DNA from 4 places in the Vreelandella gomseomensis genome. Region 1 is predicted to be linked to each of the others. Evidence: predicted binding sites of a transcription regulator. Region 1 holds the regulator's gene; each other region holds the start of a gene.
What was found. The regulator LexA, encoded in region 1, represses DNA repair genes until DNA is damaged. The targets are predictions, from matches to a motif close to TACTGTNTANNTANACAGTA.
Positions count from the first base shown of each region.

Region 2: a site for LexA is predicted at 1,068-1,087, ahead of QC815_RS02330 (LexA family protein). Genes of this name have one in related genera too.
Region 3: a site for LexA is predicted at 6,215-6,234, ahead of QC815_RS15525 (LexA family protein). Genes of this name have one in related genera too.
Region 4: a site for LexA is predicted at 1,672-1,691, ahead of recN (DNA repair protein RecN). Genes of this name have one in related genera too.

Region 1 covers NZ_JARWAI010000004.1:34,639-42,363, reverse strand. Annotated here, with positions in the region: gene moaE (molybdopterin synthase catalytic subunit MoaE) at 1-278, shown strand, start outside; gene QC815_RS06005 (ribonuclease J) at 310-1,905, opposite strand; gene purU (formyltetrahydrofolate deformylase) at 2,166-3,020, shown strand; gene lexA (transcriptional repressor LexA) at 3,017-3,679, opposite strand; gene QC815_RS05990 (TetR/AcrR family transcriptional regulator) at 3,923-4,600, shown strand; gene QC815_RS05985 (L,D-transpeptidase) at 4,578-5,102, shown strand; gene nagZ (beta-N-acetylhexosaminidase) at 5,161-6,186, shown strand; gene QC815_RS05975 (hypoxanthine-guanine phosphoribosyltransferase) at 6,219-6,797, shown strand; gene ppsR (posphoenolpyruvate synthetase regulatory kinase/phosphorylase PpsR) at 6,814-7,647, opposite strand.
Region 2 covers NZ_JARWAI010000002.1:31,247-38,971, reverse strand. Annotated here, with positions in the region: gene QC815_RS02335 (Y-family DNA polymerase) at 1-603, opposite strand, end outside; gene QC815_RS02330 (LexA family protein) at 600-1,049, opposite strand; gene QC815_RS02325 (hypothetical protein) at 1,243-1,545, shown strand; gene QC815_RS02320 (DUF932 domain-containing protein) at 1,636-2,604, shown strand; gene QC815_RS02315 (hypothetical protein) at 2,756-2,932, shown strand; gene QC815_RS02310 (ERF family protein) at 3,022-3,807, shown strand; gene QC815_RS02305 (lambda exonuclease family protein) at 3,844-4,455, shown strand; gene radC (RadC family protein) at 4,544-5,041, shown strand; partial or broken gene QC815_RS02295 (IS5/IS1182 family transposase) at 5,346-5,555, opposite strand; gene QC815_RS02290 (ISL3-like element ISPpu12 family transposase) at 5,620-6,909, opposite strand; gene lspA (signal peptidase II) at 6,931-7,443, opposite strand; gene QC815_RS02280 (cation efflux transmembrane domain-containing protein) at 7,447-7,725, opposite strand, start outside.
Region 3 covers NZ_JARWAI010000013.1:51,027-58,751, forward strand. Annotated here, with positions in the region: gene ccmI (c-type cytochrome biogenesis protein CcmI) at 1-296, opposite strand, end outside; gene QC815_RS15485 (cytochrome c-type biogenesis protein) at 293-763, opposite strand; gene QC815_RS15490 (DsbE family thiol:disulfide interchange protein) at 754-1,281, opposite strand; gene QC815_RS15495 (heme lyase CcmF/NrfE family subunit) at 1,278-3,257, opposite strand; gene ccmE (cytochrome c maturation protein CcmE) at 3,301-3,789, opposite strand; gene ccmD (heme exporter protein CcmD) at 3,773-3,982, opposite strand; gene QC815_RS15510 (heme ABC transporter permease) at 3,982-4,722, opposite strand; gene ccmB (heme exporter protein CcmB) at 4,736-5,470, opposite strand; gene ccmA (cytochrome c biogenesis heme-transporting ATPase CcmA) at 5,482-6,102, opposite strand; gene QC815_RS15525 (LexA family protein) at 6,350-6,712, shown strand; gene QC815_RS15530 (IMPACT family protein) at 6,728-7,351, shown strand; gene QC815_RS15535 (sodium ion-translocating decarboxylase subunit beta) at 7,423-7,725, opposite strand, start outside.
Region 4 covers NZ_JARWAI010000006.1:51,890-59,614, reverse strand. Annotated here, with positions in the region: gene recN (DNA repair protein RecN) at 1-1,623, opposite strand, end outside; gene grpE (nucleotide exchange factor GrpE) at 1,819-2,460, shown strand; gene dnaK (molecular chaperone DnaK) at 2,583-4,514, shown strand; gene dnaJ (molecular chaperone DnaJ) at 4,639-5,790, shown strand; gene QC815_RS09065 (DMT family transporter) at 5,879-6,778, shown strand; gene QC815_RS09060 (ABC transporter ATP-binding protein) at 6,756-7,505, opposite strand; gene QC815_RS09055 (FecCD family ABC transporter permease) at 7,499-7,725, opposite strand, start outside.

The DNA.
Region 1 (7,725 bases):
CCGAGGCGACCCTGCAGCGGATTGCCGAGCAGGCCGGCGAGCGCTGGTCGCTCAATGCCGTGACGATCATTCATCGCGTGGGGCATATGCGCCCGGGGGATGCCATTGTCAGAGTGCTGGTGGCAAGCGCCCATCGGCGCGAAGCCTTCGAGGCCTGCGATTTCATCATGGACTGGTTGAAAACCCAGGCGCCCTTCTGGAAGAAAGAGCACGGCCGGCAAGGCGACTACTGGGTCAAGGAGCGGCGCTCGGACATCGACGATGCGGCCCGCTGGTAGGCAACGCCCCGTCGTGGCGCCAACGGTGAGATTACTCGTCAGCGATCGGTGCGGGGAGGTCGCTGGCCATGATCTGCAGATGCACCTCGGGCAGGTGCTGAAGGCGTTCGGCGAGCCAGGCGATCAAGCGCGGCTGAAGGCCAAGTCTTAAGTCGGCCAGCGTATCGGCGTGCAGGTCGGCCAGTTGCTCATCCAGCCATTCGCTGAAGCTGTCTTCATCAAGCGCATTGGCGCCTGTGTTGTCGAGCATCAGGCGGCCGATGCGTGCCCAGCCGGTCTCTGTCGCGCAGACCGGCAGCGCCAGATACAGGCTTCCCCGGCGTGGATGGGTGCTGGTATCGCCTTCAAGCCCCGGGTGAGGGACGACACTGTTCTGGCTGACGATGCACGGCGGCTGAGGGTAATGCTGTTCGTGCTGCAGCCCCTGCTGATCAAAGCGGATCATGTCGCCGTTGACCGGTGCCAGCGGGGCGTCGATGCCGAGCGATGTTGCCAGCCGCTGATGCGCCTGCTGATGAAGGCTCTCGCCATGGACGGGCAGTAGATGCTGCGGCGATAGCCACTGATAGAAGCGCGTCATCTCCTCCTGCGCGGGATGCCCGGTGGCATGCAGTTCTGGATGGTTGAATTCATCGAAGAGCTGGACGCCAAGCTGTTGCAGGCGCTTTTTCAGCTGCTCGATCGGCCGCTCGTTGCCGGGTATGGCTTTAGCAGAAAAGATCACGTTGTCGCCCGGCTGTAGATCAACGTGGGGATGACGCCCCTGGGCGAGTCGCTGCAGCGCGGCGCGCGGCTCGCCCTGGCTGCCGGTGGCAATCACGACGACTTCATCGGGGGGAAGGTATCCCAGGTCGTGGGCGGGCACCACCGCCGGAAAGTCATCCATATAGCCGAGGCCCCGCGCCACACTCACCATGCGTTCCATCGAGCGTCCCATCAAGCTGACGCGCCGTCCACACTGTTCGGCCGCGCGGCCGATTGCCAGCACGCGGGCCAGGTTACTGGCAAAGCAGGAAACGATCACCCGCCCTTCGCATTGGGTAAGCGTCCTGGCCAGCGCGCGGGCCACGTCGCCTTCACTGCCGGAGTGGCCGGGTACGGGGGCGTTGGTGGAATCGCCGACCACCAGGTCGACGGGGGCGAGCGCCTTGAACTGTGAGGAATCGATCGGCGCACCAATGATCGGTTCGGGATCCAGTTTCCAGTCCCCGCTATGCAGGACGCGATAGGGGCCGGCCATGACCAGCAGCGCGCAGCTTTCCGGAATCGAATGGGGCACGCCCAGATAGCGCAGACTGAAGGGCCCGCTTTCCAGCGCCTCGCCGGGTTCGATAACCTGAATGGCGGCGCTGCTCAACTGGTGTTCGGCAAACTTGAGACGCAGCAGGCCAGCGGCCAGGGGGGTGGCATACACAGGGCACTGCCAATGCGGCCATAACCAGGCAACCGCGCCAATGTGGTCTTCATGGCCGTGGGTGATATACAGGGCCTTGGGGGCTATGCCCAGCGCCTTGGGCGTATCCAGGTTGGGCACCTGGAGGGGGGCGTTGGGCAAGTCCTGACGGATCATCATGCCACAGTCCACGGCGATCCAGTGATCCTCGTATCCGTATAGCGTCAGGTTCATGCCGATTTCCCCGCAGCCACCCAGCGGCAAGAGGCGGAGAGGAGGGCGACGACGGGGACGAATATGAACGCGCGGTGGATGCATCAGAATCTTAAAGCCTAAAAAGTAATGCCTTAACTATACGGGATGGGGTGGGCGGCTAACAATGACTGCGGTAACGGGCGGTGATTGCGCGCCTGGCATTGGGTACAATAGACGTTTGTTGAATGCCCGGGGCGGTGAAAAGCGACCCCGGGTGCACACCGTCAAGAGTATTTATCATGTCGCATTTTTATCGGTTGGTGGTTTCCTGCCCGGATCAGGTGGGGATTGTTGCACAGGTGTCGAGTTTTATCGCTCAGCAGGGGGGGTCGATTACCGAGGCGAGCCAGCACTCCGACCTGGAAACCGGACGTTTCTTCATGCGCTACGAAATTCTGGCGGATTCGTTGGACATGTCGGCAGAGGCATTACGGTCGGCGTTTGAGCCGGTCGCCGTGCGTTTCGATATGCAGTGGTCGTTGGTGGATACCCAGCAGCGTCGCCGCGTGGTGCTGATGGTCTCGCGGGAATCCCACTGTCTGGTCGATCTGCTTTACCGTTGGCAGGTGGGCGAGCTGGACTGCGATATCGTCGGGGTGATTTCCAACCATGACGATATGCGCTCGTTGACCGAGTGGTACGCGATTCCCTATTACCACGTGCCTGTCAATCCGGCGGATAAAGCCGTTGCCTTTGAGCAGGTTCAGGCACATATCGACGAGGCGCGAGCCGACTGCATCGTACTCGCACGTTACATGCAAATTTTGCCGCCGGCATTGTGCCAGCGCTACGCCGGGCAGGTGATCAATATCCACCACAGCTTTTTGCCTTCCTTTGCCGGCGCCAAGCCCTATCACCAAGCCTATGAGCGCGGCGTCAAGCTGATCGGTGCGACCTGTCATTATGTGACCCAGGAACTGGATGCGGGGCCGATCATCGAGCAGGACATCCACCGGGTGAGCCATTGCCACACACCGACGGATCTGGTGCGTTTTGGCCGCGATGTGGAAAAAGCCGTGCTGGCACGGGGTCTTCGCTGGCACCTGGAAGACCGCGTGCTGGTTCATGGCAACAAAACCGTCGTGTTCAGCTAGCCAAGCGCCTGACCATTGCCACCGCGGATAACCCCGACGCCCACGCCCTCGATGTCGAGCGGTTGGGTGCGTAAATCAATAGTGATCGGCGCAAAGTCGGGGTTTTCCGCGATCAGGGAGACGTGGTGTCCGTCGCGTTTGAAACGCTTGACGGTAACTTCATCGTCCAGTCGGGCGACGACAATCTGGCCGTCGCGTACTCGCTGGGTGCGATGTACGGCGAGCAGGTCGCCTTCAAGAATGCCGACGTTCTGCATGGAAAGCCCGCGCACGCGCAAGAGGTAATCCGCCCTGGGCGTAAAGTAGTCGGCGGGCAGCGGGCAGTAACGGTCAATGTGCTCGGCGGCCAGAATAGGGCTGCCCGCAGCGACTTCGCCGATGATCGGCAGGCCGGTGCCGGGATCCGCCGCTGCGGGCTGGCTATCCGGGGTGTCCTGGGGCTCCTGATTGGGCAGGCGAATACCCCGTGAGGTATTGCGGATGATGCGAATGACCCCTTTGCGCTCGAGCGCCCGCAAGTGCTCTTCTGCCGCATTGGGCGAGCGAAAGCCCAGTGCCTTGGCGATTTCTGCCCGGGTGGGTGGATAGCCAAGCTCCGCCATGGTCTTGACAATAAAGTCGAACACATTCTGTTGACGAACGGTTAACGGCCGTGACATATCAGTCTCCAGCGTGGGTAAGTGGACAGGCAGCGTTTCTATAGACCTATCAGTATGTGGTTAAGTATACAGTATGTTCCCCTGTCCAGTACATATCTGCTTCCAGCCGGCTAACAACATGATGTGCAAAGGGATGCGCCGCCGTTCTAGGCGTGATTTAACGCCCATCAACCGTTGAGAGGGGCAACGTGATAACGTAGTATCCTGAGATTGTTTAAAACATCCGTTTTCATGGAGAGCAGCATGGCTCAATCGGATACCGTGACGCGCATTCTGGACACGGCGGAAGTGCTGTTTGCCGAGCGCGGCTTTGCCGAAACATCCTTACGCAATATCACCAGCAAGGCGCGGGTGAACCTGGCGGCGGTAAATTATCATTTCGGCTCAAAGAAGGCGCTCATTCAGGCCGTGTTTGCGCGTTACCTCGATCCGTTCTCCGAACGTTTCCACAGCGCCCTGGACGCGCTGGAAGCACGTTACGAAGGCCGAGATATCCCGCTTGAAGTGCTGCTCGAGACCATGGCCACCACGGTGTTGGAGGTGCCCGCGGAGCGTAATAGCCTGAAGGTGTTCATGCGCCTGCTAGGCCTCGCCTACAGTCAGGCCCAGGGGCATTTGCGTCGCTACATCCAGCATGAATACGGCGATGTATTCAGCCGTTTCACCGAGCTGGTTCGCCGCGCCACCCCCGATCTGCCCGACGCCGAACGCTTCTGGCGGCTACACTTCATGTTAGGTACCGTCATCTTTACCCTGTCGGGGTTGGACGCGCTGCGCGACATTGCCGAAAAGGATTATCACCAGCAGGTATCGGTTCGCGACCTGGTGCGTCGACTGCGTCCTGTCGTGGTGGCCGCCATGAATGCGCCCTTGCCCGACGAGAAAGACATGGAGCCTCATGCAGACACCGTCGCTCACTGAGCTGCCGCCCCGTGATGGGCTGTGGATCGAAATTGCTACGCAGACGCAGCAGCTGCGCGCCTGGGAAGGCGACACCTGCCGTTATCAGTGTGATGTATCGACGGGACGCGCCGGGGTGGGCAACCAGGAAAACAGCGGCAAGACGCCCCTGGGATGGCACTATATTCGCGCCGCGATTGGCCGGGAGGCGCCTGAAAATGCGGTGTTCAAGGGCCGTCGCTGGACAGGCGAAGTGTTCACCCCTGAACTGGGCAAGGCGTTTCCCGAACGCGACTGGATCCTGACACGTATTTTGTGGCTCTGCGGGCTGGAGCCAGGGGTCAATCGTGCGGGGCAGGTGGACTCGCAGCGCCGCTATATTTACCTACACGGTACGCCGCCAGATCAGCCCATGGGCCAGCCAGCGTCGCATGGCTGCGTGCGGCTGCGTAATGTGGATCTGCTGTGGCTTTTCGAGCATGCCTTGCCGGGAACGCCTGTCTGGCTACACGACGGACGTTGATCGTTGGACTCTCGCTAATGTTCGTCTAGAATTAGCGCCTTTTTTTGGATACCCCGCTATGACACAACCCTTGGGCTCGGTCATGTTGGACCTTGAAGGGACTTCCTTGACCGCTGCAGAGCGCCAGATGCTGGCATCGCCTGCGGTCGGCGGCGTTATTCTTTTTGCGCGCAATGTGGAGGATGCCTACCAGATACGTCGCTTATGCAACGAGGTGCGTCAGCAGCGCCCCGACTTACTGCTGGCGGTGGATCAGGAGGGCGGGCGGGTTCAGCGTATCAAGCAGGGCTTGACGCGACTGCCCGCCATGGCGCGGCTGGGGGAGTACTATCAGCGGGATCGCGCAGCCGGTCTGGCGCTTGCCCAGGATGCGGGCTGGCTGCTGGGCATGGAAATGGCCGCCTGCGGGCTGGATATCAGCTTTGCTCCCGTGCTCGATATCGATAGCGGGTTATCCAGCGTGATTGGCGACCGCAGTTTCGGTGCCGACCCCACTCAGGTAACCGAGCTGGGTGGTGCCCTGATCACCGGGCTCCACGAGGCCGGCATGGCGGCGATCGGCAAGCACTTTCCCGGCCATGGCGGTGTCGCGGCGGACTCCCACCTGGCCCTCCCAGTGGACGAGCGCGCCTTCGAGGCCCTGAAACGCCACGATCTAGTGCCCTTCAGCACCCTGGCCAAGCAACTGGATGGCATCATGCCGGCGCATATCGTGTACTCGGCCTTTGATGCCCGCCCGGCTGGCTTTTCGCCCAGCTGGCTTGGCATGCTGCGTCAGTCGCTGGGCTTCAAGGGCTGCATTTTCTCGGATGACTTGAGCATGGCCGGCGCCCATGCGGCAGGCGGGCCGCGTGAACGAGCGGCGGCCGCGCTGGGGGCAGGCTGTGACATGTTGCTGGTGTGCAACGACCGCGACGCCGCGCTCGAGGTGGTGGCCGCTACGCCGGCGTCGGTGTCTTCACGGCCGGGCAAGCTGCGCTACAAGCGCGCCCGGCCCGACCTGGATGCGCTGCCCGCGCTTAGCCGCTGGCGGCGCACCCATGCACAGCTTGAAGCAATGGCCTGTCAGTCATCCGCTACGTAACGACCGTCTTTACTCAGCAGGTTGGAAATTTAATGGCAACGTTAGATAAGGAAGCGCTCGCGTCACTGGATTCAATGCGCGAAGTAATGGATAACGCCGACTGCTTGATTACTCAGCAGGAAGTAGAGCAGGCGCTGGATCGGATGGCCGAGCAGATCAGTGACGATCTGGGCGATAAGCTGCCGGTCTTCTATTGCGTCATGAATGGCGGTCTGATCACCACGGGGCACCTGCTGACCCGGCTGGGGTTCCCCCTGGAAGTCGATTACCTGCATGCCACACGTTATCGTAACGAGACCCGCGGCGGCGAGCTCTTCTGGCGGGTATCGCCGGAAATTCCCATGGCGGGGCGGCACGTTGTCATCGTCGACGACATTCTGGACGAAGGCACCACCCTGGCGGCGATTCTCAACTACTGTCGTGAAGCGCAAGCCGCCAGTATTACCACTGCCGTACTGGTCGACAAGCGCCACGACCGCAAGGCGGTACCGGGCTTGAAAGCGGACTACTGCAGCCTGGAAGTGGCCGACCGCTATGTGTTCGGCTTCGGGATGGATTACAAGGGCTACTGGCGCAATGCCCCGGGAATTTTTGCGCCCCAGGGCATGTAGTTCGCGGCGTGCGGTGTCAGCGCGGCGAAAAGCGCCGCGCGAGGCCGGTTTCGGCAATCATGCGGGTTGATATCTCTTCCACCGAAAAGCGGGTGGCATCTATGTAGGGCACGTGCAGTCGCCGATACATGGCTTCTGCCTGTTCTATTTCCCGCATGCACTGATCCATCGAGCTGTAGCGACTGTTGGGGCGGCGTTCGTTGCGAATCGCCGCCAGCCGCCGTGCGTCTATCGTCAGCCCGAACAGCTTGTGCCGATGGGGCGCGAGCGCTTTTGGCAGTTTCAGCATGCCGTCCTCATCCAGGTCATCTTCCGTCAGCGGGTAGTTGGCGGCGCGGATACCGAACTGGAGGGCCAGGTAGAGCGACGTGGGGGTTTTGCCGCAGCGCGACACGCCGACCAGAATGATATCGGCTTTATCATACTGGTGGGTGCGCGCGCCGTCGTCGTTATCCAGCGCGAAGTGCACCGAATGAATCCGGTCCATGTAGACATCGTCGCTACCGATTGAGTGTGTCCGCCCCACGCTGTAGGAGGAGTGGGTGGCAAGCTCATGCTCGAGGGGTTCAAGAAACGTCGAGAAGATGTCTACCTTGAAGCCGGCGGCCTCGCGAATCACGTCGCGGATCTGCTGGTCGACGATGGTGTCGATAATGATCGGTTGCTGGCCGTCTCGCACTGCCGTGGCGTCGATGATCTCGGCCAGGGCCCGGGCTTTTTCCACGGTGTCGATATACGGCTTGGTCTGCATGTTGATCTCGACGTCGCTGAACTGGGCCAAGAGGCTTCTACCCAGGCTTTCCGCGGTAATCCCTGTGCCATCCGATATGAAAAAGGCCGTGCGCTGCATGCTGATGTGCTCCTCGAAATGATGTGCTTATTGTGTGCCGGGACGCCGCTGGGCACAACGATGCCGATCGTCTGACTA
Region 2 (7,725 bases), on a different contig from region 1:
TTCAATCCCCATGACCCGCAGGCGCTCGCCGGTGCGGCGGGCCACACCCCAAAGCTCCATGACGGGCAACTGTTTCAACAAAGCCTGAGTGGCTTTGCTATCAGCCATCAACTTGCACACGCCCTGCTCCCGGTAGGCAGGGTGTTTCTTGGCGGCATGGTTGGCCACCTTGGCCAGAACGCGGGATGGCGCAAAACCCACCGAGACCGGAATGCCGGTCCATTGTTTAACGGTCTCTCGCAACCTTTGCCCGTACTGCTCCAGCGCGTCGGGATCAAAGCCTTGGAATCCCACGAAGCTCTCGTCAATCGAGTACACCTCGACATGGGGAGAAAACTCGCCAAGCACTTCCGTGACGCGCCGGGACATGTCGCCGTACAAGGCGTAATTACTCGATAGCAGCACGGCTTGACGGCGGATCTGGGGCGACAGCAGGTGCATCGCTGCCCCCATCTCGACGCCGAGGGCTTTCAGTTCGTTGGAGCGGGCCACCACGCATCCATCGTTATTGGAGAGCACGCCTACCGGACGACCTTCCAGTGTCGGATTAAAGACCCGCTCGCAGGACACATAGAAATTGTTGCAGTCGACCAGGGCCATCATTGCAGCGGTGCCCCTGGCAGGCTGTGCAGCACATGGGTGACGACACCCCAGACGTGGGACTCACGACCGTCAATCGGAATCGGTGGATAAGCGGGATTGCTTGCCTTGAGGTAGGTGCGCTGGCCAACCCGTTCCAGCCGTTTCACGGTCAGTTCGCCGTCCACGCAGATCACCACAATCCGGCCTGGCACCGCATCAAGGCTTCGGTCCACCACCAGCAAGTCACCGTGATGGATGCCGTCACCCGTCATGGAATCCCCTTCGGAACGCACAAAGTAGGTCGCGGCCGGACGCTTCACCACATACTGGTGAAGGTCCAGGTCGGTATCCAGATGATCATCGGCGGGAGACGGAAAGCCGGCACGCACCGCACTTGAATAGAGCGGTAACGGGCATGACGGGGCCGCAGCGTCTGCTCGGCCCAGCAGGGAAACGGGCAATGACATGGTAAGGCGCCTCTCGATTACTGTATATATAGTCAGTATCAAGAAAGACGCCGGTTGACGCAACACCAACAAGGTCAACGCCACTTATTTTGAGATCTATATCACTCCCATGAACCCACCACAGGGATCGCTTCCCTGAACCATAGGAGTGCCGCTAATGCCACCACCCTGCTTTAAATGCGCTGAAACGCGCATGATCAACCTTGATACCGCTCAACGGGTCGGCACCACGGGGAGCTGCCTGATTGGCGGGGCGATCGGTGCCTGGCGATCAGGCGCCGTCACGGGGACTTTGTCGATAGCCACCTCGCGCTTTCCGCTCGCCAAGCTGCCCGTCGCGATGATGGGCGCCATTGCCGGAGGACAGTCGGGGGCGCGGGTAGCCGCCCTGTTCTTCTCGCAATGGCTGCCGCCCGGTGAAGGCACCCCGTGGCTCTGCCTGTCGTGCGGGCATATCTTTCGTCACCCCTTTCCGCCCCTGGCATCCGCACGCTGATACACCGCTTTACAGCGATACACCTTACTCACCATCCACCCATGCGCTGACAGCTGTGTCAGCGCTTTTTTTATGTCTGGAGAATGACCCATGGCACATCTCGTTGAACAAATGGCTTACGTAGGCGCTACCCCCTGGCATGGCCTGGGGCAGCAACTGACACGTCATCAACCGCTGGAGGTCTGGCAACAACAGGCCGGTATGAACTGGCACATTGAAGAGGCCCCGGTGCGCTTTATTGCCGAAGGCGCAAGTCACCTGGGCAGCATCCATTCCTTCCCCGAGCAAAAGGTGCTCTACCGTTCGGACAACAAGGCACCGCTCTCCGTGGTATCGCAGCGCTACAAGGTGGTGCAGCCGGAAGAGATTCTGGAGTTTTACCGTGACCTGACTGAGTACGCGGGGTATGAGCTGGAAACCGCCGGGGTGCTCAAGGGTGGTCGCAAGTTCTGGGCCCTGGCGCGCAGTGGCTTGAGCACATCGCTGCAAGGCCAGGATGAAGTGAACGACTACCTGCTGCTGGCCACCTCGTGTGATGGCACCTTGGCCACCATGGCGACCCCCACCACGGTACGAGTGGTGTGCAACAACACATTGCAGATCGCCGTGGACGGGACATCGCAGGCGGTGAAGGTGCCCCATCGGTCGGAGTTCGACCCACGGGCCGTCAAGCGACAGCTGGGGATTTCCGTATCCCAGTGGAACGACTTCATGTACCGCATGAAGGCCCTGTCGGAACGCAAGATCGACCGCCGTGAAGCCCAGCAGTACCTGCAGTCGGTGATTTGCGGGGCCGAAAAGCCTCTGGATGATCCTTCCAAACTGCCGAACTACCGGGCACTGAATAAAGTGCAGAAGCTTTATACCGGCGAGGGTCGGGGCTCGCACCTGGTCACCGCCAAGGACACCGCCTGGGGCCTGCTCAATGCGGTCACCGAGTATGTCGATCACGAGAAACGGGCGCGTAGCAACGATACCCGCATGGACTCGGCGTGGTTCGGCCAGGGGGCGCAGCTCAAGCAGGAAGCGCTCGATGCCGCGCTTGCATTGGTGTCGTAATCAGTCAAGCCACCAAGCTTCATCGATTTCCCGGATATCCCACCATCACGCTATTCCCTATCCAGTGACACTAACCACCTCCACGGCATACACGCCCGGCCCCATCAAGGCCGGGCGTTTTGCTGTGGGGCTTACCTTACGAGGAACTGCCATGACATTCGTTTCCCACACCGTCGAAACCGGGCTGACCCACCTGACTGAAGCCCTGCTGGCCAACCAAAAACATCACGCCGCGACCGTCGTCTGCGCCCAGGGGAAGTTCTACCGGGCGGAAATCCGCCTGGAGCCCCTGGATGCCGAGACATTGGCCGATCACCTGGAGGACTAACCCTACCCGCCTTACCGCTTCCAACCAGCCCACCAACGCTGAGGCGTTGGGTTATTCCTTTATCGATTTGAGAAAACCGGAGGTGCCCCATGGCACAACGCACCCATGTCATCAATTCCAATCACCCCGACACATCGTCATCAGCCATTCAGCCAGACGCTGCCTCGACCAACACACCGGCCTCCTTGGAGGCCCATCCCACCGCCGACAGCACTGCGATCATTCAGGTGATCGAGCGTGCTGCGCTGAACCCGGATGTCGACATCGACAAGATGGAGCGTTTGCTGCAGATGCAGGAGCGGGTGATGGATCGCCAGGCCATGATGGCCTACAACGCGGCCATGGCAGCGATGCAGACAGAACTGCCCAGCATCGAGGAGCGCGGGCAAACCAACAACGGCTTCTACGCCACCCTGGAGGATATCGTCGATACCGTACGCCCGATCATGCAGAAGCATGGCTTTGCGGTGAGCTTTCGTATTCAGACGCAGGAGCGTGGTATCCAGATCACCGGTGTTCTGATGCACAAGGACGGTCACCGTGAAGAAACCAGCATGCTGCTGCCCGCCGATATCAGCGGTAACAAGAATGCGGTACAGGCGTTTGGTTCCTCGACAAGCTACGGCAAGCGTTACGTGCTGTGCGCGCTGCTCAATATCACCACCCGCGGCCAGGACGATAACGGCAATGCCAGTACCAAAGCGGGCATCAAGACAGTGACGGCGTTTCAGGCGGGACAGATCCAGCGGCTGATCAGCCAGTGCCCAGCGACGACCCAGGAATGGTTCAGCGGCAAGTACGGGGCTGCAGTGCAGGTGCCCTATAGCGACTTCGACAAGCTGCGAGCGTCCCTCACCAAACGGGCCAATAAGTAACCGGCATTTCCCCCTATCTAACCCAAGGAGGCGACCATGCAGATTCTCAACATGGCGCAAGGCTCTCCCGAGTGGCTGGCGGCGCGCCTGGGGCGCGTCACCATGTCGGAGCTCAAGACCTTGCTGGTCAACGGCAAGGGCCCTGGTGGATTCGGTGCCGGGGCCATTACCTACATGCATCAATTGATGGGCGAACGGATGACCGGTGAATTGGCCGAGCCATTTCAAGGCAATGCCCATACCCGGCGTGGTCATGAACTGGAAGGGGTGGCCCGTTCACTCTACGTCAATGCATCCGGCGAGCCGAGCCCGCAGGAAGTGGGCATCATCCTCAATCATGACGTGGGCTATTCGCCCGACAGCCTGGTGGGCGCTAACGGGCTGCTGGAAATCAAAACCAAACTGCCCAAGTTCCAGATCGAGGTGCTGCTAAAGGGAGAAATACCGGAGGAACATATACCACAATGCCAGGGCGGCTTATGGGTCAGCGAGCGGGAATGGATCGACTTTGTCAGCTATTGGCCGGGCATGCCGCTGTTTATCAAGCGCGCCTACCGCGACGACATCATGATCCGCACCATTGCTGAGCGGGTTGAGGCGTTCCACGAAGAAATGGAGCGACGCATCAGCCAAGTGATGGTGGCGTGAGCCCATCTTATTACCAACGCACCACAGACCAAGTAACGACATAGACGCCGGGGCCACCACCCCGGCGTTTTCTTTTTTGGAGACAACCATGTCGAACAGCAAACTCAAGGCTGGTGAAGTGGCAGGCACTTACCATGTTGTAGAACCGTTGACCGAAGCCGATATCATCAACCTCGCCAAAGGCTTTGCACGACGAAAGCTTGCCAGAGGCTGCAAGATAACCCAGCCGTCACAAGCGTTCGAGCACTTGCGGCTACTACTCCAGGACTACGAGCACGAGGTGTTTAGCGTGCTGTTTCTCGACACACAGCACCGCGTCATACGCTTCGAGGAGATGTTCCGAGGAACCATCGATACATCCAGCGTCTACCCCCGCGAAGTGCTCAAAGCCGCCCTCACCTACAATGCCGCGGCGGTCATTCTCGTTCATAACCATCCAAGCGGTGATCCCGAACCCAGCGATTCGGACAAACGTATCACTCAGCGTCTCAAGGAAGCCCTGGGGATGATGGACATTCGGGTAATTGATCATGTGGTAGTGGGCAGTGAGGGATACACGTCGTTTGCAGAGACGGGGTATTTGTAGCGGAAATGGAGAGCAACTTGGATCCGCCCAGGCGGGCGGATCCAAGTTGGGATGTTTTCTTTCTTTTTTATGTCAGCTATCGGGCGAGGCTGTGTGAAAACAAAAAACCAGTTGGGGATTACAGTATACAACCGCAATTGCGCCATTAACGGTCAGCTAGATAGGTTCACAACGTCCTCAATAATTAAACCAACATCTACGTTGATCGATATAAAAGTCTAAGAAGCCTCTACTAAAGAGCCTTACCAGATTCTACAAGCGCAGTAGCGCCAAGGTCAGCAACTCTATGGTTGCATTGCTTGGATCACCCCCCAGTACCGAGAATATTCATGAGGCGTTTCATGTTGTAAGCAAGCACCTGAAGGCTCATTTCCGTGCTGACGTTCTTAAGGCTCTTGGACATGAAGTGAATTCCCATGCACGCTTTCAACTTGCCAAAGGGGTGCTCGACATTCTGACGACGGAGGCGCATCATGTTCGGCGTCCGGTCCAGTAGAGATTTTACCACCTCCAGTTTATCGGGTATACGGATTTAATGGTTGATGGGGCACCTTCACCCCATCAATCTGATACCACCCTCAGATGGTTGATAGATCGACTCCGTAGTTGAGTTCCTCTGCGAAGTCCGGCAGTCCGTAACCGATGGTTTTCTTGTAGAAAGGAGAGACCTTCGCAGTCGGTGCCTTCTTCTTGTGCTTCGTGGTGTAGAGCATTCGTGCCCGCATCACCTCGAAGGAGTAACCGCGCCCTTCACGGTTCTTGTCCTTGGCCAGTCGGTTGATGGACTCCGTGTAAGCGTTGGTGACGGGCATGTCCGTCTCGAAGTAGGTCATGGTCTCTTCGCGCCAGTTTCCCACTGCCCTGACCAGATCGCTCCAGACTTCCTTTTGGCCCTTCGGGATGGTGGCTATCCACTCGTCCAGGGCGGCTTCTGCCTGGAGCCGTGTGGTGGCGTCCCAGATGCCGTAGAAGCACTCCTTGTGCTCGTAGGCGGCCAGCAGTTGCGGGAACGCGCCTGTCCAGGTCTCCATGATGAGGCGCTCCCGGTCTGAGACTTCGTGAGCGCGTTTCAGCAGGATTTTCCGGTCTCCCTTGAGAGTCCGGCTCTGGGACGGTTTCAGCTCCTTTCTGAGGCCCTTGCGCACTCTCTCTAGGGCATCGTTGGCCATGCGCACCACATGGAACTTATCGACCACGATACGGGCCTGGGGCAGCACAGCCTTGACCGCTGCCCGGTAGGGGTTCCACATGTCCATGCTGACGATCTCGACCTTCTGCCGGTCTTTCAGCTTCATCAGGTAGTTGGTCACCACGTCCTGGCGGCGGGTGGCCAGCAGGTCGAGCAGGGTTCGCTCCTCAATGTTGGTCAGAATGCAGCGGTAGCGCTTGTTCAGGTATAGCTCGTCAATGCCCAGGATGCGGGGCGTCTCGAAGCGGTGCCAGCGCCCCAGGAACTCGGCGCGGGCGTTGAAGATGTCGCGCACCGTCTTCTCGTCCAGGCCGGTCTGTGCCGCCACAAAGGTGTAGGGGTGGTTGAAGGATTCCTTCTCCACGTACTCATGCAGCCGCAGTGTCATTCGGAATCCGTCCACCATCTCCGGTAGCTGGGGCCTGAATGTTGTCTTGCAGGCCCGGCAGGTGTATCGGCGGCGGACCACCCAGAGAGTGACCCGCTTGCCGTGGATGGGCAGATCACGATAGGGAACGTCACGCTTGCCGAACCGTACGAACTCACCCTGCACGCCGCATTCCTCGCAGGCGATGGGATCGGGCACGTCCACCTGGAAGTGCATTTCGTCGTCGGTTGATTTGCAGCCCAGTACTTGGTATTGCGGCAGGTGAAGGATGTTGTCGGGAAGTTCGGTCATGGTGTTGTATAGGCGTAGGTGTCAGTCAGATCCATCCGGCTCGGCATTGGTGTTTGCTTTTTTACCCAACAAGCTGCTGGAAACGAAAAGTAAGGCACCGAGGACAATTGCAATATCAGCCAGGTTGAAGGCCGGCCAATGCCAGTCTCGCCAATAGAAATCAAAGGAATCCACAACATAGCCGCGAAAGACCCGGTCAATCAGGTTGCCCATGGCGCCACCGAGGATAAGACTGTAAGCGATGGCTTCTCCTTTATGACGATTTTCAAGGATCAGCTTGATCAAAAAAATCGAGACCACTACCGCGATTCCGATAAAAAAGTAGCGCTGCCAGCCTCCACCATTCGCAAAAAGACTGAATGCGGCACCGGTGTTCCATAGGTGCACCCAGTTAAAGAACGGGGTCACCGAAACATACTCGCCATAGGCCATTGATTGCTGCACCAGCCACTTTACAGCCTGATCAGACGCTGCCAGCAGGCCCGATATGGACAATAGGGCATACGGCGAGAGCTTTTTGCCAATAATGAGCATTATTTAACCCTTCAACGCCAAAATGCGTCTGGCACCGTTAAGTACAATGCCCCCCGCGATGGTGCCGATAATCAGATCCGGATAATTGGAACCGGTCCATGCGACCAGGGCGCCGGCGGTGATGACCCCCAGGTTGATCACCACGTCGTTGGCCGAGAATATCCAGCTTGCCTTCATGTGCGCCCCGCCTTCCCGATGTTTGGATATGAGCAGCAGACAACTGGTATTGGCAATCAATGCGACGAATGCGATAGCCATCATCACCAGCGATTCAGGCTCACT
Region 3 (7,725 bases), on a different contig from region 1:
GACGCGGGCGACTTGAGCGGCCTGCGTTTGAGGGTGGCGGTATCGTCGAGCAAGCTGCGCTCCAGCGCCAGTTTCTCTTCATCGTACTGGCGTTGATCCACCTTGCCCGCTTGGTGGGCGGCATCCAGCGCGGCGAGCCGCCGCTGGAAGATGGCCACGTTTTGCTCGACGGCGGTGTCGTGTTGTTCAAACGTCGACTGGGCGTCATGCCAGCGACGCGCCTTGCGCATCGGCAGCACCAGCAGCCACAGCGCAGGCAGCAATACACCGGCGAGCGCTATCCACAGCAGCGTCACGATGACTCCTTACGCGCCTTCAAGGCATCGAGGCGCGCCTGCTCATCTGCTGTCAGGGCCTTCGCCGAGGCATGGCGACGAGCCCGCACGATCAGCGCCACCACCACGCCGGTCAGCACCAGCAGGCCGACCGGCAGCCCCCAGAGCAGGTAGGTGCGCTGCTCCAGACGGGGGTTATAAAGAATGTAGTCGCCGAATCGCTGCACCATGTGGTGAATGATTTCGGTGTCGGACTTCCCCTCCTGCAGCAACCGGTAAACCCGTTCGCGCATATCCGCCGAAATGGGCGCATCGGAGTCGTTGATCGCCTGGTTCTCGCATAGCGGGCAGCGCATGGAAGCGGTCAGGTCGCGATAGCGTTCCTCCGTCAGCGGATCGTCGAAGTCGCGCAGCTCGATGCCACCGGCCAAGGCAGGCAGCGAAAGGCAGAGCAATACCGTCAGGACTATCAAGCGACCTAGCGCCATTTTTCCACCTCCGGCAATAGACGGTCGTGGACATCCTCGGGCGACACATAGCCCTTGTGGTGGTAGCGGATAACGCCCTGGGCATCGACCAGAAACGTCTCCGGCGCGCCAATGACGCCCAGCTCAAAGCCCAGCTCGCCATCCGGATCAAAGATATTGACCGCGAAGGGATCACCAAACTCGTCGAGAAACGCAAGCCCCGCCTCGCGGGTATCGCGGTAGTTGACGCCCACCAGGCGAATATTGCGCTCGGCGAGATCGAGTAGCTGAGGCATTTCCTGGCGACAGGCCGGGCACCACTCGCCCCAGACGTTGACCAGCGTCAGCTCGCCTTCGAACAGCGACGGGTCGACGCGCCGCTCGGGGTCGCGCAGCGTGGTGGCCTCGAAGGCGGGGAAATCACGCGCCATCAGCGCCGAATCGCGCGCTGAGGGGTCTTCGGACAGGCGCACGTAGAAAAACAGCGCCAGCCCCAGAAACATCACCGGCATCAGCAATAAAAGTAAACGTCGCTTCATCCCCGTCCCTCCTGCGCAAGCCGAGCCGGGCGTGCGCGGCGATAGCGCTTATCCGCCACCGCCAGCACGCCGCCCAGCGCCATCAGCAATCCCCCCAGCCACAGCCAGCGCACAAACGGCTTGTACTGGATACGCATTGCCCAGCTGCCGTCGCCCAGGTCTTCTCCCATGGCCACGTAGAGATCGCGGAACAGGCCAGGGCTAAGCGCCACCTGGGTCATGGGCATGCCGGTCGCCAGATAGAGACGCTTCTCGGGCTGCATCACGAACCGGCGGCGGCTGTCGCCACGCTGCACTTCGATCACGGCGGTATCGGCCAGGTAATTAGGGCCACGCCGTTCGCTTATCCCGGTCATGGTGAACTGATAACCCGCGACGGAAACGCTTGTGTCCGGCGCCATGCGCACGCTCTCTTCCACCGCATAATGGGACACCACAGTGGCGCCGATGATGGTCACCGCCACACCCAGATGGCCGAGCACCATGCCCCAGTATGACAGCGAAAGACGGCGCAGCGCCTGCCGCGCCGAGCGGCCCTGGCGCAGCCTGCCGACCAGGTCACGGCCCAGCGACAGCACGATCCATAGCGCCATCGTCAGGCCCAGCGTCACCCATAGGTTCCACTCGCCGCGATACACCAGCGGAATCAGCGCGCCTAAAACGAGCGCGGCGAGCCCGGCCCACCATAGCCGGCGCACGAGCTCGCCTGGCGAGGTCGACTTCCAGCGCGCCATGGGCCCAAGCCCCATGAACAGGCAAGTAATGACCGTGAGCGGTACAAACAAGGCATTGAAGTAAGGCGGCCCGACGCTGATTTTACCCAGCCCCAGCGAATCCAGGATCAACGGGTACAGGGTGCCCAGCAGCACCGTCATCGTCGCGGTCACCAGCAACCCGTTATTGATCAGCAGCAGGGCATCCCTGGACAGCCAGTTGAACCCCACGGCATGGCTGACCCGAGGCGCGCGCAGCGCGAACACCAGCAGTGACAGCGTGACGGTAATCGCCAGCAGCACCAGAATGAACAGCCCCCGGGAAGGGTCGTTGGCGAAGGCGTGCACCGAGGTCAGCACGCCGGAGCGCACCAGAAAGGTGCCCATCAACGACAGCGAGAAGGTGGCAATGGCCAGCAGCACGGTCCAGCTCTTGAAGGAGCCGCGCTTTTCGGTGACCGCCAGCGAATGTACCAGGGCCGTTCCGGTCAGCCAGGGCAGCAGCGAGGCGTTTTCCACCGGGTCCCAGAACCACCAGCCACCCCAGCCCAGCTCGTAGTAGGCCCACCAGCTGCCCAGGGCAATGCCGACCGTCAGAAACGCCCAGGCAATGTTGGTCCAGGGCCGCGCCCAGCGGGTCCAGGCAGCGTCCAGCCGCCCGCCAAGCAGGGCGGCGATGGCAAACGCGAAGACCACGGAAAACCCCACGTAGCCCATGTAGAGCATCGGCGGGTGAACGATCAGCCCGATATCCTGAAGTAACGGATTGAGGTCGGCGCCGTCTGCGGGCGTCGTCAAGAGCTGCCGCTCAAAGGGATTGGAGGTCAGCAGTACGAATAGCAAAAAGCCGCTGCTGATCAGCCCCAGCACCCCCAGCACCCGGGCGAGCATATCCCGGGGCAGGCGCTGCGACCGCCAGGCGGCGACGCACCCCCAGCCCGCCAGCATCAGACTCCACAGCAGCACCGAGCCTTCGTGATTGCCCCATACGGCGCTCAGCTTGTAGTACCAGGGCAGCAGCGAATTGGCGTTGCTGGCGACGTTGACCACGCTGTAGTCGTCCAGCAGGTAGCTTGCCGTCAAACACCCGTAGGCCAGCAGCACGAACACGAACTGGCCGGTCGCCATCGGCTGGCCGTAGGCCATCCATAGCGGCCGACGCGTCGCGGCACCGGCAAGCGGCAGCACGGCCTGAACCACGGCCATCAGCAGCGCAATGATCAGGGCAAAGTGGCCTATTTCAGGGATCAGACGGATCAGCATGGACGCTCCGGCGCCGGGCTGAAACGGGCAAGCCGTGCGGGGATCACGTGTCGTCCTCCTGCTGGCGGCCTACTTCGGCGGCCTTGGCCTGAAAATCGGCGGGGGAGTAGCCGGCGTCTTCCAGGGCCTGCGCCACTTCGGGGGGCATGTAGTTTTCATCGTGGCGGGCCAGCACGTCATCGGCGCGGAAACGACCGTCGTCCTGCAGCTCACCCACCACCACCACGCCCTGACCTTCGCGGAACAGGTCAGGCAGGATACCCTGATAGTCAACCGGCAGGTCATCCACATAGTCGGTGACGGTAAACGCCACGTTCAGGCTCTCGGCATCTCGGGATACGGAGCCCACTTTCACCATGCCGCCCGCGCGAATAGAGCGCTCGAGCGGCGCTTCACCCTGGGCAATCTGCACAGGGCTGAAAAACAGATTGATGTTGGCGCGCAGCGCATACAGCGAAAGCCCTACGGCCACGGCAGCCAGGCTGACCAGGGTAACGATGACCAGCAGCTTGCGCTTACGCGTCGGGGTCATGGGACGGCCCTCTGGGTGGGGACGGCGTTTGACGGCGTGCCTGACGCTTCAGCTGGCGCAGCAATTGCCGCCGCTCAAGCCGGGCGTGCAGCGCAAGCCCCACCATGAACACGGCGGTGACGCCCCAGGCCGACCACACGAAGCGACCATGGCCGCCCATGGCGGCCCATTCAACCAGTGACGCCATCGTCATTAGCGGGCCTCCTCGATCAGCGCCTGAACCCACCTTGCCTTGGCTTCACGGCGAAGTATTTCGCTGCGCGTTCGCATTAGCGTAAGGGCAATGAAAAAGCAGTAAAAGCCCAGCACCATGATGAGCAACGGCAGCCACATTTCAAGCGGCATCGAGGGCCTGGCGGTCAGCGTAAACGACGCCGGCTGGTGCAGGGTGTACCACCAGTCCACGGAGTACTTGATGATGGGAATATTGATCACCCCGACCATCGCCAGTACCGATGCTGCCCGGGCACCGCTATCCCGACGACCAAAGGCACCGCGCAGCGCGATCACCCCGATATACAGAAACAGCAGAATCAGCATGGAGGTCAACCGAGCGTCCCACATCCACCAGGTGCCCCAGGTAGGCACTCCCCAGACCGCGCCGGAAAACAGCGCTACAAAGGTCATGGCGGCACCCAGAGGCGCCATGGCCGCCGCCGCCATGTCGGCGACCTTGATTTTCCAGACCATATAGACCAGGCCGGCCACCGCCATGGTCACGAACACCGACTGCGCCAGGAAGGCGGCCGGCACATGGACATAGATGATGCGGAAGCTGTTGCCCTGTTGGTAGTCGGCAGGCGCGAAGAAAAGGCCCCACACGCTGCCGGTCACCAGCAGCAGTATCGCCGCCCCCCAGCACCAGGGCTGCAGCCGTGCGCTCAGTTGATAAAACCATTTGGGCGAACCCAGCTTGTGTATCAAGCCCCACATACAGTGCCCATCCCTATCCGTTGATACTGATACGAAGCGACGCCGCGATGGCCCAGGGAGAAAATATCAGCGCTGCTGCCAGCAAGGCCCCCAGCAAGGCCAGGTGGGGCAGCACGGCGTCGCCCATGATGGCGGCCTGCACCGCCCCACTGCCAAAAATCAGCACCGGAATGTAAAGCGGCAGCACCAACAGCGAGAGTAACACGCTGCCACGCGGCAAACCGACGGTCAGGGCCGCGCCGATCCCGCCGATCAGGCTCAGGCTGGCGCTGCCCAACACCAACGACGCCATCAGTACACCGATACTGTTCATCGGCAGCGCCAGCAAAATGCCAAGCACGGGGGCCATCAGCGCCATCGGCAAGCCGGTCAACAGCCAGTGCGCCGCCACTTTGGCGACGGCTAGCGACGTGAGCGGATGCGGGCAGAGCATCATCTGCTCCAGACTGCCATCGTCGAAATCGCTGCGAAACAGGCCATCCAGCGACAAAAGCGCGGCGAGCAGCGCCGTGACCCAAAGCAGGCCGGGCGCCATCACCGCCAGTAGCGATGCCTCGGGAGAGATACCCATCGGAAACAGACTCACCGCCAGGGCATAAAACACCAGCGGATTGAGCACATCGCCGGGGCGCCGCCGCATACGGTTAAGATCACGCATCAGGGTAGCGCCCAGCGCAATGCCGAGGTGCTGTTTGTCAGCCGGCTCGCTGATGACCGCGACGCGCCGTGTGGTTTCTGAAAGCGGCAACCCTGGCTCCTTTACCCCAGCGCAATATGACATAGCGGGTGCGCGATATTAAGTGTGTGGTGGGTGGTCATCACAACGGCGCCACCGGCCTGCGCATGAGCCGCTATCTGCGTTTCCAGCGCCGCGACGCCAGCGTGATCAATAGCCGTAAACGGCTCATCCAGTATCCACAGAGCCCTTGGCGTCAGGCTCAGCCTTGCCAGCGCGACCCGACGCTGCTGCCCCGCCGACAGTCGCCCGGCGGGGACATCTTCCAGCCCCTCGAGCCCCATCGTCGAGAGGGCCGCTTCACGCTGTGCTTCGCTGCCGCGTTCGCCGTGTAACGCCTGATACCAGGCCAGATTCTCAAGCGGCGTGAGACCCGCGCTGACGCCTGGGGCGTGACCCAGATACAGCAGATTGGCCGCGAAGTGCGCGCGGGCGCGGTGAAGGGGGTTGCCTTGCCAGCGCAGCGTGCCTGAATAATCCGCCAGCTGGCCGGCAAGGATTTTCAACAGGGTGGTCTTGCCGCTGCCGTTGGGGCCGTCCACGCGCCAGATGTCACCGCCTTTGACGTCGATATCCAGCCCCTCGAAGAGCCAGCGGTCATCACGCTCGCAGCCCAACTGACGGGCTTCCAGACATAGGGCCACGGCGACTCCAGACAGATTTATCTTGCTCGAACGTTAGCGAACTCTACACGTAAATCCCCCCTCTCGCCAGTCGAGGCAGAGGGGGGTGAACCCCTGGATAAATTTTCCCTGGCACTGTATGCAAAAACAGGTTTATACTGGATAAACACTGTATGAAAAGACATGTACTGCCGCACTGATCAACATGTCTACCGTTTGCCTGCCTAGGGATAGGGCGCTGATTTGGAGAAAGCCGATGAACATGTCGATGAATACCTCATTGCCGCCGATTCGCCCCATGCCAAGCCCCTACACGATCCCGTCGCCGGCCGCCCGGATGACGCGTCGCAATACCTACACCCTGAAAGTGCGGGGTAATCGAATGGCCAACTGCAACCTGTTCGATGGTGACGTCATCGTGATTCGGCGCTACCAGCACGACAACCAGGACGAAACCGTCATCGCCGAGATCAACCACCAGACACTTGCCCTCAAGCAGTTGTCGATCAGCCGAACGGGCGTTCGCCTATGGCTGGATGATGGCCGGCACTCCGAGGTGTTTTTGCACAATCGTGATATTCAGGTACTTGGCATGTTCATGGGAATTGAGCATCATTCCGTGACACATTAAACCGCCTGGATGTTCATGCGCTACCGCATACCCCACTTGCCCCCGGGCCGCTGGCACATCGACGAGATCGACGTCGAGAAAAGCCGCTTTATTGCCTGGATCGCCCATACACCCGACCTCGACGCCGTCAATGCGCTTGCCACGGCGGCCAGACAGGCGCACCCCAGCGCCAGCCACCACTGCCTGGCCTATATAGCCGCCGCTCCCGGCGAGCAGCAGCGGATTGGCTTCTCCGATGACGGCGAGCCGGGCGGTACCGCCGGCCGACCCATGTACCAGGCGCTTCAGGGCAGCCAGCTGGGCGATATCGGCTGCGTGGTCATCCGCTACTTCGGCGGCACCAAACTGGGCACCGGCGGCCTGGCGCGCGCCTACGCCCAGGCGGTGAATCACGCCCTGGCTACGCTGCCCACCCGCGAAATCATCGAGCGCGATCACTACCGGGTACGCTTCACCTTTGCCGACGAGGCAATTGCCCGGGCGTGGTGCGATGAACAGGCCATCCCGGTCATTGATGCTCAGTACGATGGAAACGGCGTGGCGCTGACGATTGGCTGGCCCAGCGATTGGCCGCTCGACCTTGGCCCGCTGGAAAGCCGCCTCAAGCAGTCCCTCAGCGCGCAGACGGTCTCGCTATAAGCAAAAAAATGGCCGCCCCTGAAGGAGCGGCCGATTGCGTGGTTAGAGATACATGTTCGCCTGGAGCGTGGTCAACCCAAGTACTTGATCATCACGCCCGCAGCCACCGCCGAGCCGATGACCCCCGCCACGTTGGGTCCCATGGCGTGCATCAGCAGGAAGTTATGCGGGTTGGACTCGAGCCCCACCTTGTTGGCGACTCGCGCTGCCATCGGCACCGCCGAGACCCCCGCCGCGCCGATCAGCGGGTTGATCGGCATTTTGCTCACGACGTTCATCAGCTTGGCCATCAACACGCCAGCCGTGGTGCCGATCCCGAAGGCCACGATCCCCAGTGCCATGATGCCCAGCGTTTCGACCGACAGGAAGCTCTC
Region 4 (7,725 bases), on a different contig from region 1:
GGTCTGGTCGGATAGCTTGACGCCCCCCAGCATGCGGGCCAGCTCGCTTACCCGGCCGCTTTCATCCAGCAGTGCCATATGCGTAAGGGTGCTGTCGCGTTTGGCACGTTTTTCGATATGCAGGTGCTGATGTGCCTGGGCAGCGACCTGGGGCAGGTGGGTGACGGTCATGACCTGGCCGTTTTCGCCCAGCTTGCGCAGTAGCTGGCCGACGATTTCGGCAGTGGCGCCGGATACGCCGACGTCTACTTCGTCGAACACCAGGCTGGGAATTGTGGAGTGGGACGCGGCGACCACCTGAATGGCAAGGCTGATACGCGAAAGCTCACCGCCGGACGCTACCTTGGTGAGCGGTCGGGCAGGCTGGCCGGGGTTGGCGCTGATCAGGAAATGAACCTGGTCGAGGCCTTCCACCCCCGGGGTGTCGCGGGCGGTGACCTCAACCTCGAAACGTGCCTTGCCCATGGCCAAAAAGCTCAGCTGTTGCTGAACCTCCTTACCCAGCCGCACAGCGGCCTTCTGGCGTCCTTCGCTCAGCCGCTTGGCGTCGCGCCGATAGCGCTCGCGCAGCTCCGCCACCTGGGCGGCCAGGGCTTCGATATCGTTATCGCCACTCTCCAGTTCGGCGACTTCACGGCTCAGCTCGGCGTGCAGCGCGCAGACGTCCTCCGGCGCGACGTGGTGTTTGCGCGCGATGCGGTGCACGTCGGCCAGGCGCTCTTCCACCCACGCCAGCCGCTCGGGGTCGAGCTCGGTGGTGCTGGCGAGGCGGTGGAGTTCGCCAGCGGCCTCTTCGACCTGAATGCGTGCATCGCTGAGCATGGCGAGGGTATTGGCCAGCGTGCCCTTGTCGCTGCCGGGGAGGGCGCTTAGATGCGCGTGCGCCTGGTTGAGCAGCGACAGCGCACCGCCTTCGTCGCTGGCACAGCAATCGGCGGCGAACTGCGTTTCGCGCAGGGTTTCGTCGGCGTGAGCCAGGGTGTGCTGCTCGTCTTCCAGGGTTTGCAGCTCGCCCTCGGCCAGGGCCAGTTGATCGAGCTCTTCTACCTGATAGCGCAGCAGCTGGCGCTTGGCTTCCACCTCGCTGCCCGCTTCCTTGCGCTGCTTGAGGCGCCGGTTGGCGCTGCGCCATTCGCGATACGTCTCGGCCAGCTGCTGAGTGGTGTCGCGCAGTCCCGCGTAATCATCCAGCAGCGCCAGGTGAGTTTCCTCGCGCATTAACGCCTGATGGGCGTGCTGGCCGTGAATCTGCACCAGCCGCTCGCCGAGCGATTTCAGGTCGCTGATAGTGGCCGGCTGGCCATTGATCCACGCCTTGGAGCGGCCGTTGGCCGTCACCACCCGCCGCAGCAGGCATTCATCACAGGGCAGCTCGCGGCTGCTGAGCCATTCGCGGGCCGCCGGCAGGTGCTGGATGTCAAAGCGCGCCGCGAGGTCGGTGCGTTCGCTGCCGTGGCGCACGCTACCGGCGTCGGCGCGCTCGCCCAGGCAAAGGCCCAGGGCGCCCAGCAGGATCGACTTGCCGGCGCCGGTCTCGCCGGTAATGGCGGTCATGCCATGGGTCAGGTCGAGCTCTAGGTGCTCAACGATCGCGTAATCTCGAATAGCAAGCTGAGTCAGCATGGGGGCCTCCTGAGGCGCAGCGGAGCCAGCGTCGCCAGGGCGCTGGAGTATTGTTGTTTTATACAGTAGTCGAAAACGCGCTTCAATGCCCACTTGAGATGGCTTTCAAGATCCCCATATACCGTGCATAGCCAATTTGATTGCTACTTACTATTGGGCATTCGAACAGCCCCCCGAACGATGCAGGAGCAAGGCATGGCAAAAGAACCGCAAACCCCGTTGGATGACGAACTGGCTCGCCAAGAGCAAGAGGCCGAAACGCCGGAGCAGGCGTCGGAAGACCGTCTGGCCGAAGGCGAGCTGGAAGGCCTGATCAACGACGATGATGAAGCCGTCGTCGATCAAGTTGGTGACAGCGCCGAAGCTGACGCCCTGGCCGCCCAAGTGCAAGACCTGGAGCAGCGCCTGGCTGAAGCCAATGACCAGTCCATGCGGGCCGCTGCTGAAGCGCAGAACGTACGCCGGCGTGCCGAGCACGAAGCCGAAAAGGCGCGCAAATTTGCCCTGGAAAAGTTCGTCAAGGATCTGCTGCCGGTGGTCGACAGCCTGGAAAAGGCTCTCGAGTCGATGCAGGAAGACGCCTCCGAGGTGCATCGCGAAGGGGTCTCGATGACGCTGAAGATGCAGCTCGACGTGCTCAACAAGTTTGGTGTCGAGCGCATCGACCCGCAGGGCGAGCCCTTTGATCCCCAGGTTCACGAGGCCATGGCCATGGTGCCGAATCCCGAGGTCGAGCCCAACACCGTGATGGAAGTCATGCAGAAGGGCTACTCGCTGAACGGGCGCCTCGTTCGCCCCGCGATGGTCGTGGTCAGCCAGAAAGCGAGTGAGTCATAGGCGATCCGGGCATAAAAAGGCCTTGAAAACTTTCAGGTGGCCCCCAGATAAAGGGGCAACCCCGCGGGATAACCCGCAATCAGTTTGACGTAGTGAATCAACCGAATCCGAGGTTCTAAATTATGGGACGCATTATTGGCATTGATTTGGGCACCACCAACTCTTGTGTATCGGTGCTCGATGGAGACAGTGCAAAAGTTATCGAAAACGCCGAGGGTGGTCGTACCACGCCGTCCATCATCGCCTATACCGAAGACGGCGAGACGCTGGTCGGCCAGGCGGCAAAACGCCAGGCGGTGACCAACCCGGAAAACACCCTTTACGCCATCAAGCGTCTGATCGGCCGTCGTTTCAAGGACGACGTCGTACAGAAAGACATCAAGATGGTGCCGTACAAGATCACCGAAGCCGACAACGGCGATGCCTGGGTGGAAGTGAAAGGCCAGAAGATGGCGCCGCCGCAGGTCAGTGCGGAAGTGCTCAAGAAGATGAAGAAGACTGCGGAAGACTATCTCGGCGAAACCGTCACCGAGGCCGTCATCACCGTACCGGCCTACTTCAACGACAGCCAGCGTCAGGCCACCAAGGATGCGGGTCGTATCGCCGGTCTGGACGTCAAGCGCATCATCAACGAGCCGACCGCAGCGGCGCTCGCCTACGGCATGGACAAGTCGCGCGGTGACAAGACTATCGCGGTATACGACCTGGGTGGTGGTACCTTCGATATCTCGATCATCGAAGTGGCCGATGTCGACGGTGAAACCCAGTTCGAAGTGCTCGCGACCAACGGCGATACTTTCCTGGGCGGCGAAGACTTTGACCTGGCGTTGATCAACTACCTGGTCGACCAGTTCAAGTCTGACAGCGGTATCGACCTGTCCGGCGACAACCTGGCCATGCAGCGTCTGAAAGAAGCGGCCGAAAAAGCCAAGATCGAGCTGTCCAGCGCCCAGCAAACCGACGTTAACCTGCCGTACATCACGGCGGATAACACCGGGCCGAAGCACCTCAACGTCAAGGTCACTCGTGCCAAGCTGGAATCGCTGGTGGACGACCTGGTGCAGCGCTCGATGGAGCCGTGCAAGGTAGCGTTGAAAGATGCTGGTCTGTCGGCGTCTGAAATCGACGACGTGATCCTGGTCGGTGGTCAGACCCGCATGCCGCTGGTTCAGCAGAAAGCCGCTGAGTTCTTCGGCAAGGACGCACGCAAAGACGTGAACCCGGACGAAGCCGTGGCCGTCGGTGCAGCGATCCAGGGCGGCGTTCTGGGTGGTGACGTGAAAGACGTGCTGCTCCTCGACGTGACCCCGCTGACCCTGGGCATCGAAACTCTGGGTGGCGTCATGACGCCGCTGATCGAGAAGAACACCACCATCCCGACCAAGAAGACGCAAACCTTCTCCACGGCGGATGACAACCAGACGGCGGTGACCATCCATGCCGTTCAGGGTGAGCGCAAGCAAGTGTCGCAGAACAAGTCGCTGGGTCGTTTCGATCTTGCCGACATTCCGCCGGCGCCGCGCGGTGTGCCGCAGATCGAAGTGGCTTTTGACCTGGATGCCAACGGTATCCTCAACGTCTCGGCCAAGGACAAGGCGACCGGTAAAGAGCAGTCGATCGTCATCAAGGCGTCCAGTGGCCTGTCCGAGGAAGAAGTCGAACAGATGGTGCGCGATGCCGAAGCCCACGCCGACGAGGACAAGAAGTTCGAGGCGCTGGTGCAGCTGCGCAACCAGGCCGACGGCATGATTCACGCCACGCGCAAGACGCTGGAAGAAGCGGGTGACAAGGCCACCGATGACGAGAAGCAGTCCATCGAAACGGCCATCACCGAGCTGGAAGAAGCCACCAAAGGCGACGACCAAGAGCTTATCCAGCAAAAGCTCGACGCCTTGACCGAAGCCTCCGGCCAGCTGGCGCAGAAGATGTACGCCGAGCAGGCTGAAGGCGCCGAGCAGCCAGGCGAAGAGGGCGCTGAGCAGGCTAGCAAGCCCGAGGAAGACGTGGTTGACGCCGAGTACGAAGAAGTCAACGACGAGCAGAAGAAAAAGTAAGCCCTCTTTCTGCCAAGGAAAGCGGTGACGCGGGAGCTAACTCCCGCGTTGCTGTTTCCGCGGCCAACACGCACACAGTTAAATGTGCAGTTGCATGCATAGCTAACCAGGAGGCGTAGGACCCATGTCCCAGCGCGATTATTACGAAGTCCTGGGTGTCGAGAAAGGGGCTGATCAGAAAGAGATCAAGAAGGCCTACCGTCGCCTGGCGCAAAAGTATCACCCCGATCGAAACCCCGACGATGACACCGCGGCGGAAAAATTCCGTGAGGTATCGGAAGCCTACGAAGTCCTCACCGACAGCGAAAAACGCGCGGCCTACGACCAGTTCGGTCATGCCGGCGTCGACGGTCAGGGTGGTGGCTTTGGTGGCGGTGGTTTCGGCGGCGGTGGCGCCGGCGATTTCAGCGACATCTTCGGCGATGTGTTTGGCGATATCTTTGGTGGCGGCGGACGCCGGCGTGGCCCCAATGCGCCCGCACGCGGCTCCGATCTGCGCTATAACCTAGAGCTGGATCTGGAAAACGCGGTGGGAGGTACCACCGTCGATATCCGCGTGCCGCGTCATATCGAATGCGATCGCTGCGACGGCGGCGGTGCCGAGCCGGGGTCAAGCAAGGATACCTGCCCCACGTGCCACGGCCACGGCCAGGTGCGCATGCAGCAGGGCTTTTTCGCGGTTCAGCAGACCTGCCCCACGTGCCATGGCTCAGGTCAGCACATCAAGGTGCCGTGCCATAAGTGTAACGCTGAAGGGCGCGTGCGCGAGACCCGTACGCTGTCGGTGAAGATTCCGCCCGGCGTGGATACCGGCGACCGTATCCGTCTCAATGCGGAAGGCGAAAGCGGCATCAACGGTGGCCCGCCCGGCGACCTGTATGTCCAGGTGGCTATCAAGCCGCACCATATCTTCCAGCGCGACGGCAAGCACCTGCAGTGCGACGTGCCGATCAACTTCGTTGATGCCGCCCTCGGCGGCGAGCTGGAAGTGCCGACGCTCGACGGCCGTGTGAAGCTGAAGATTCCGCCCGAGACCCAGACCGGCAGGCTGTTCCGGCTGCGCGGTAAAGGCGTCAAGCCCGTGCGTGGCGGTACCCCGGGCGACCTGCTGTGCAAGGTCGTGGTGGAAACGCCGGTCAACCTCAACGACGAGCAGCAAGACCTCTTGCGTCAGCTGCAGAAGAGCCTGGACGGCACCAACAGCCACAGCCACTCGCCCAAGAAAACCGGCTTCTTCGACAGCGTGAAGAAGTTTTTTGAAGAGATGAAGCCGTAAGGCTCAGCGAGTGCCATTTAGCTAAGTGTTGGGTTCAAAAACCCCCGGTTCGTCCGGGGGTTTTTGCCGTTTGGGAAGAGTGATCGCCATGGATAACCGTCAGGAAAGACCCGTCAGGGGTATCTTGCTCAGGGTGCTGTCAGGGGCGCTGTTTACCGGCATGCTGGTGTGCATCAAGGCCGTCAGTGACGAGGTGCCGGTCGGGCAGTCGGTGTTTTATCGTTCGCTGTTTGCGCTCGTGCCCATCGTGGTGTTTCTGGTGCTGCGCCGGGAGTTTCCCGGCGGGCTGGCCACGCGTCGGCCGCTGGGGCATGCGCTGCGTTCCGGCTTGGGGGCTGCCGCCATGTTTGCCTCCTTTGCGGCGGTGGCACTGTTGCCCGTGGCGGAAACCACGCTGCTCGCGCAGCTGACGCCGGTGTTCATGGCTGTTGGCGGGGTGGTGTTGCTGGGCGAGCGCTTCTCGTTCTATCGCGCGGGCGCGCTGGGGTTGGCGCTGGCGGGGGTGGCCGTGCTGGTGCTGCCGGGGCTCGAAGCGAGCCGCGCGCATGGCCAGCTGGCCGGCTATGCGCTGGGCGGGCTGAGCGCACTGCTGACTGCCGGCGCGCTGCTGACCGTCAGGCGTATTTCACGCACCGAGACGGCAGCGTCCATCGCGTTCTACTTCATTCTGGTAGCGGCGCTGGCGGGGCTGGCAACCCTTCCGCTGGGCTGGGCATCGCTGACGCAGACAGCGTTTGCTCTGTTGGTGCTGTCGGGGTTGTTTGGCGGGGCGGCGCACATTGCGATGACGCTGGCGCTCCGCTACGCCGAAGCCTCGCGTCTGGCGCCTTATGAGTACATCGCACTGGTGTGGCCGGTGTTGGCGGACTGGCTACTGTTTGGCCTGCCGGTGTCCAGCGGCTTTATATTGGCCCTGCCGCTGCTGCTTGGCGGGGTGGGGCTGGCGACCCTGGAAGGCCGCCGTGCTAAACGGCTTCTTCGACAATAAGCTGAGGACGGCCCCTTGAGCACGGCTCGATGCGCGCTTCCACGCGGTAGACCTGGCGCAACAGCGCCGGGGTTATCACCTCGGCGGTATCGCCGCAGGCTATCAGGCGACCGTTTTCCAGCATCATGGCGGCATCGGCGAAGCGCAGCGCGTGTCCCAGATCGTGCAGGGCGACCATGATCAGCATGTTGCGTTCGTCGGCCAGGCGCCTGAGTACGCCCAGCAGGTTGATCTGCCGGTTGAGATCCAGCGCCGAGGTGGGCTCGTCCAGCATCAGGATCTCGGGTTCCTGAACCAGCGCCTGGGCGGCGCTCACCAGCTGGCGCTGCCCGCCGCTGAGGTCGCCGATATCGCGCTCGCCAAGCCCAGTAATGTTCAATTCCTCGAGCGCGCGGTCCACCTGGGCCAGGTCGTCGGGCTGCACTTTCAGGCTACGCCCCTGCATGCGCGCCAGCAGCACCGACTCATACACCGTGAGCACCGCTCTTGCGCCGGTTTCCTGGGGCATGTAGGCCACCGGGCGCTCGACGCTGGTGCCGCTGATAACCACGTCGCCGTCGCCTTTCAGCAGGCCGAGAATGCGCCGGAACAGCGTTGACTTGCCGGCGGCGTTAGGCCCCAGCAGGGCGACCACCTGCCCGCCCTGAAAGCACGGCGTGGTGATGTCCTCGATGATGGATTGACGCCCGTAGCGAGCGGAAACGCGATTCAGCTGTAGGGTTACCATGAGGCCTTCTTGTGGTTGAGCACGAGGAACAGAAAGAAGGGAATGCCCACGAGCGAGGTAATGATGCCGATGGGAATAATGGTGCCCGGAATGATGATCTTGGAAATCACCGAGCCCACCGACAGGATCAGTGCGCCACACAGCGCCGAGCCGGGCAGGAAGAAGCGCTGATCCTCGCCGAGCAGAATGCGTGCAATGTGCGGCCCGACGAGGCCGATAA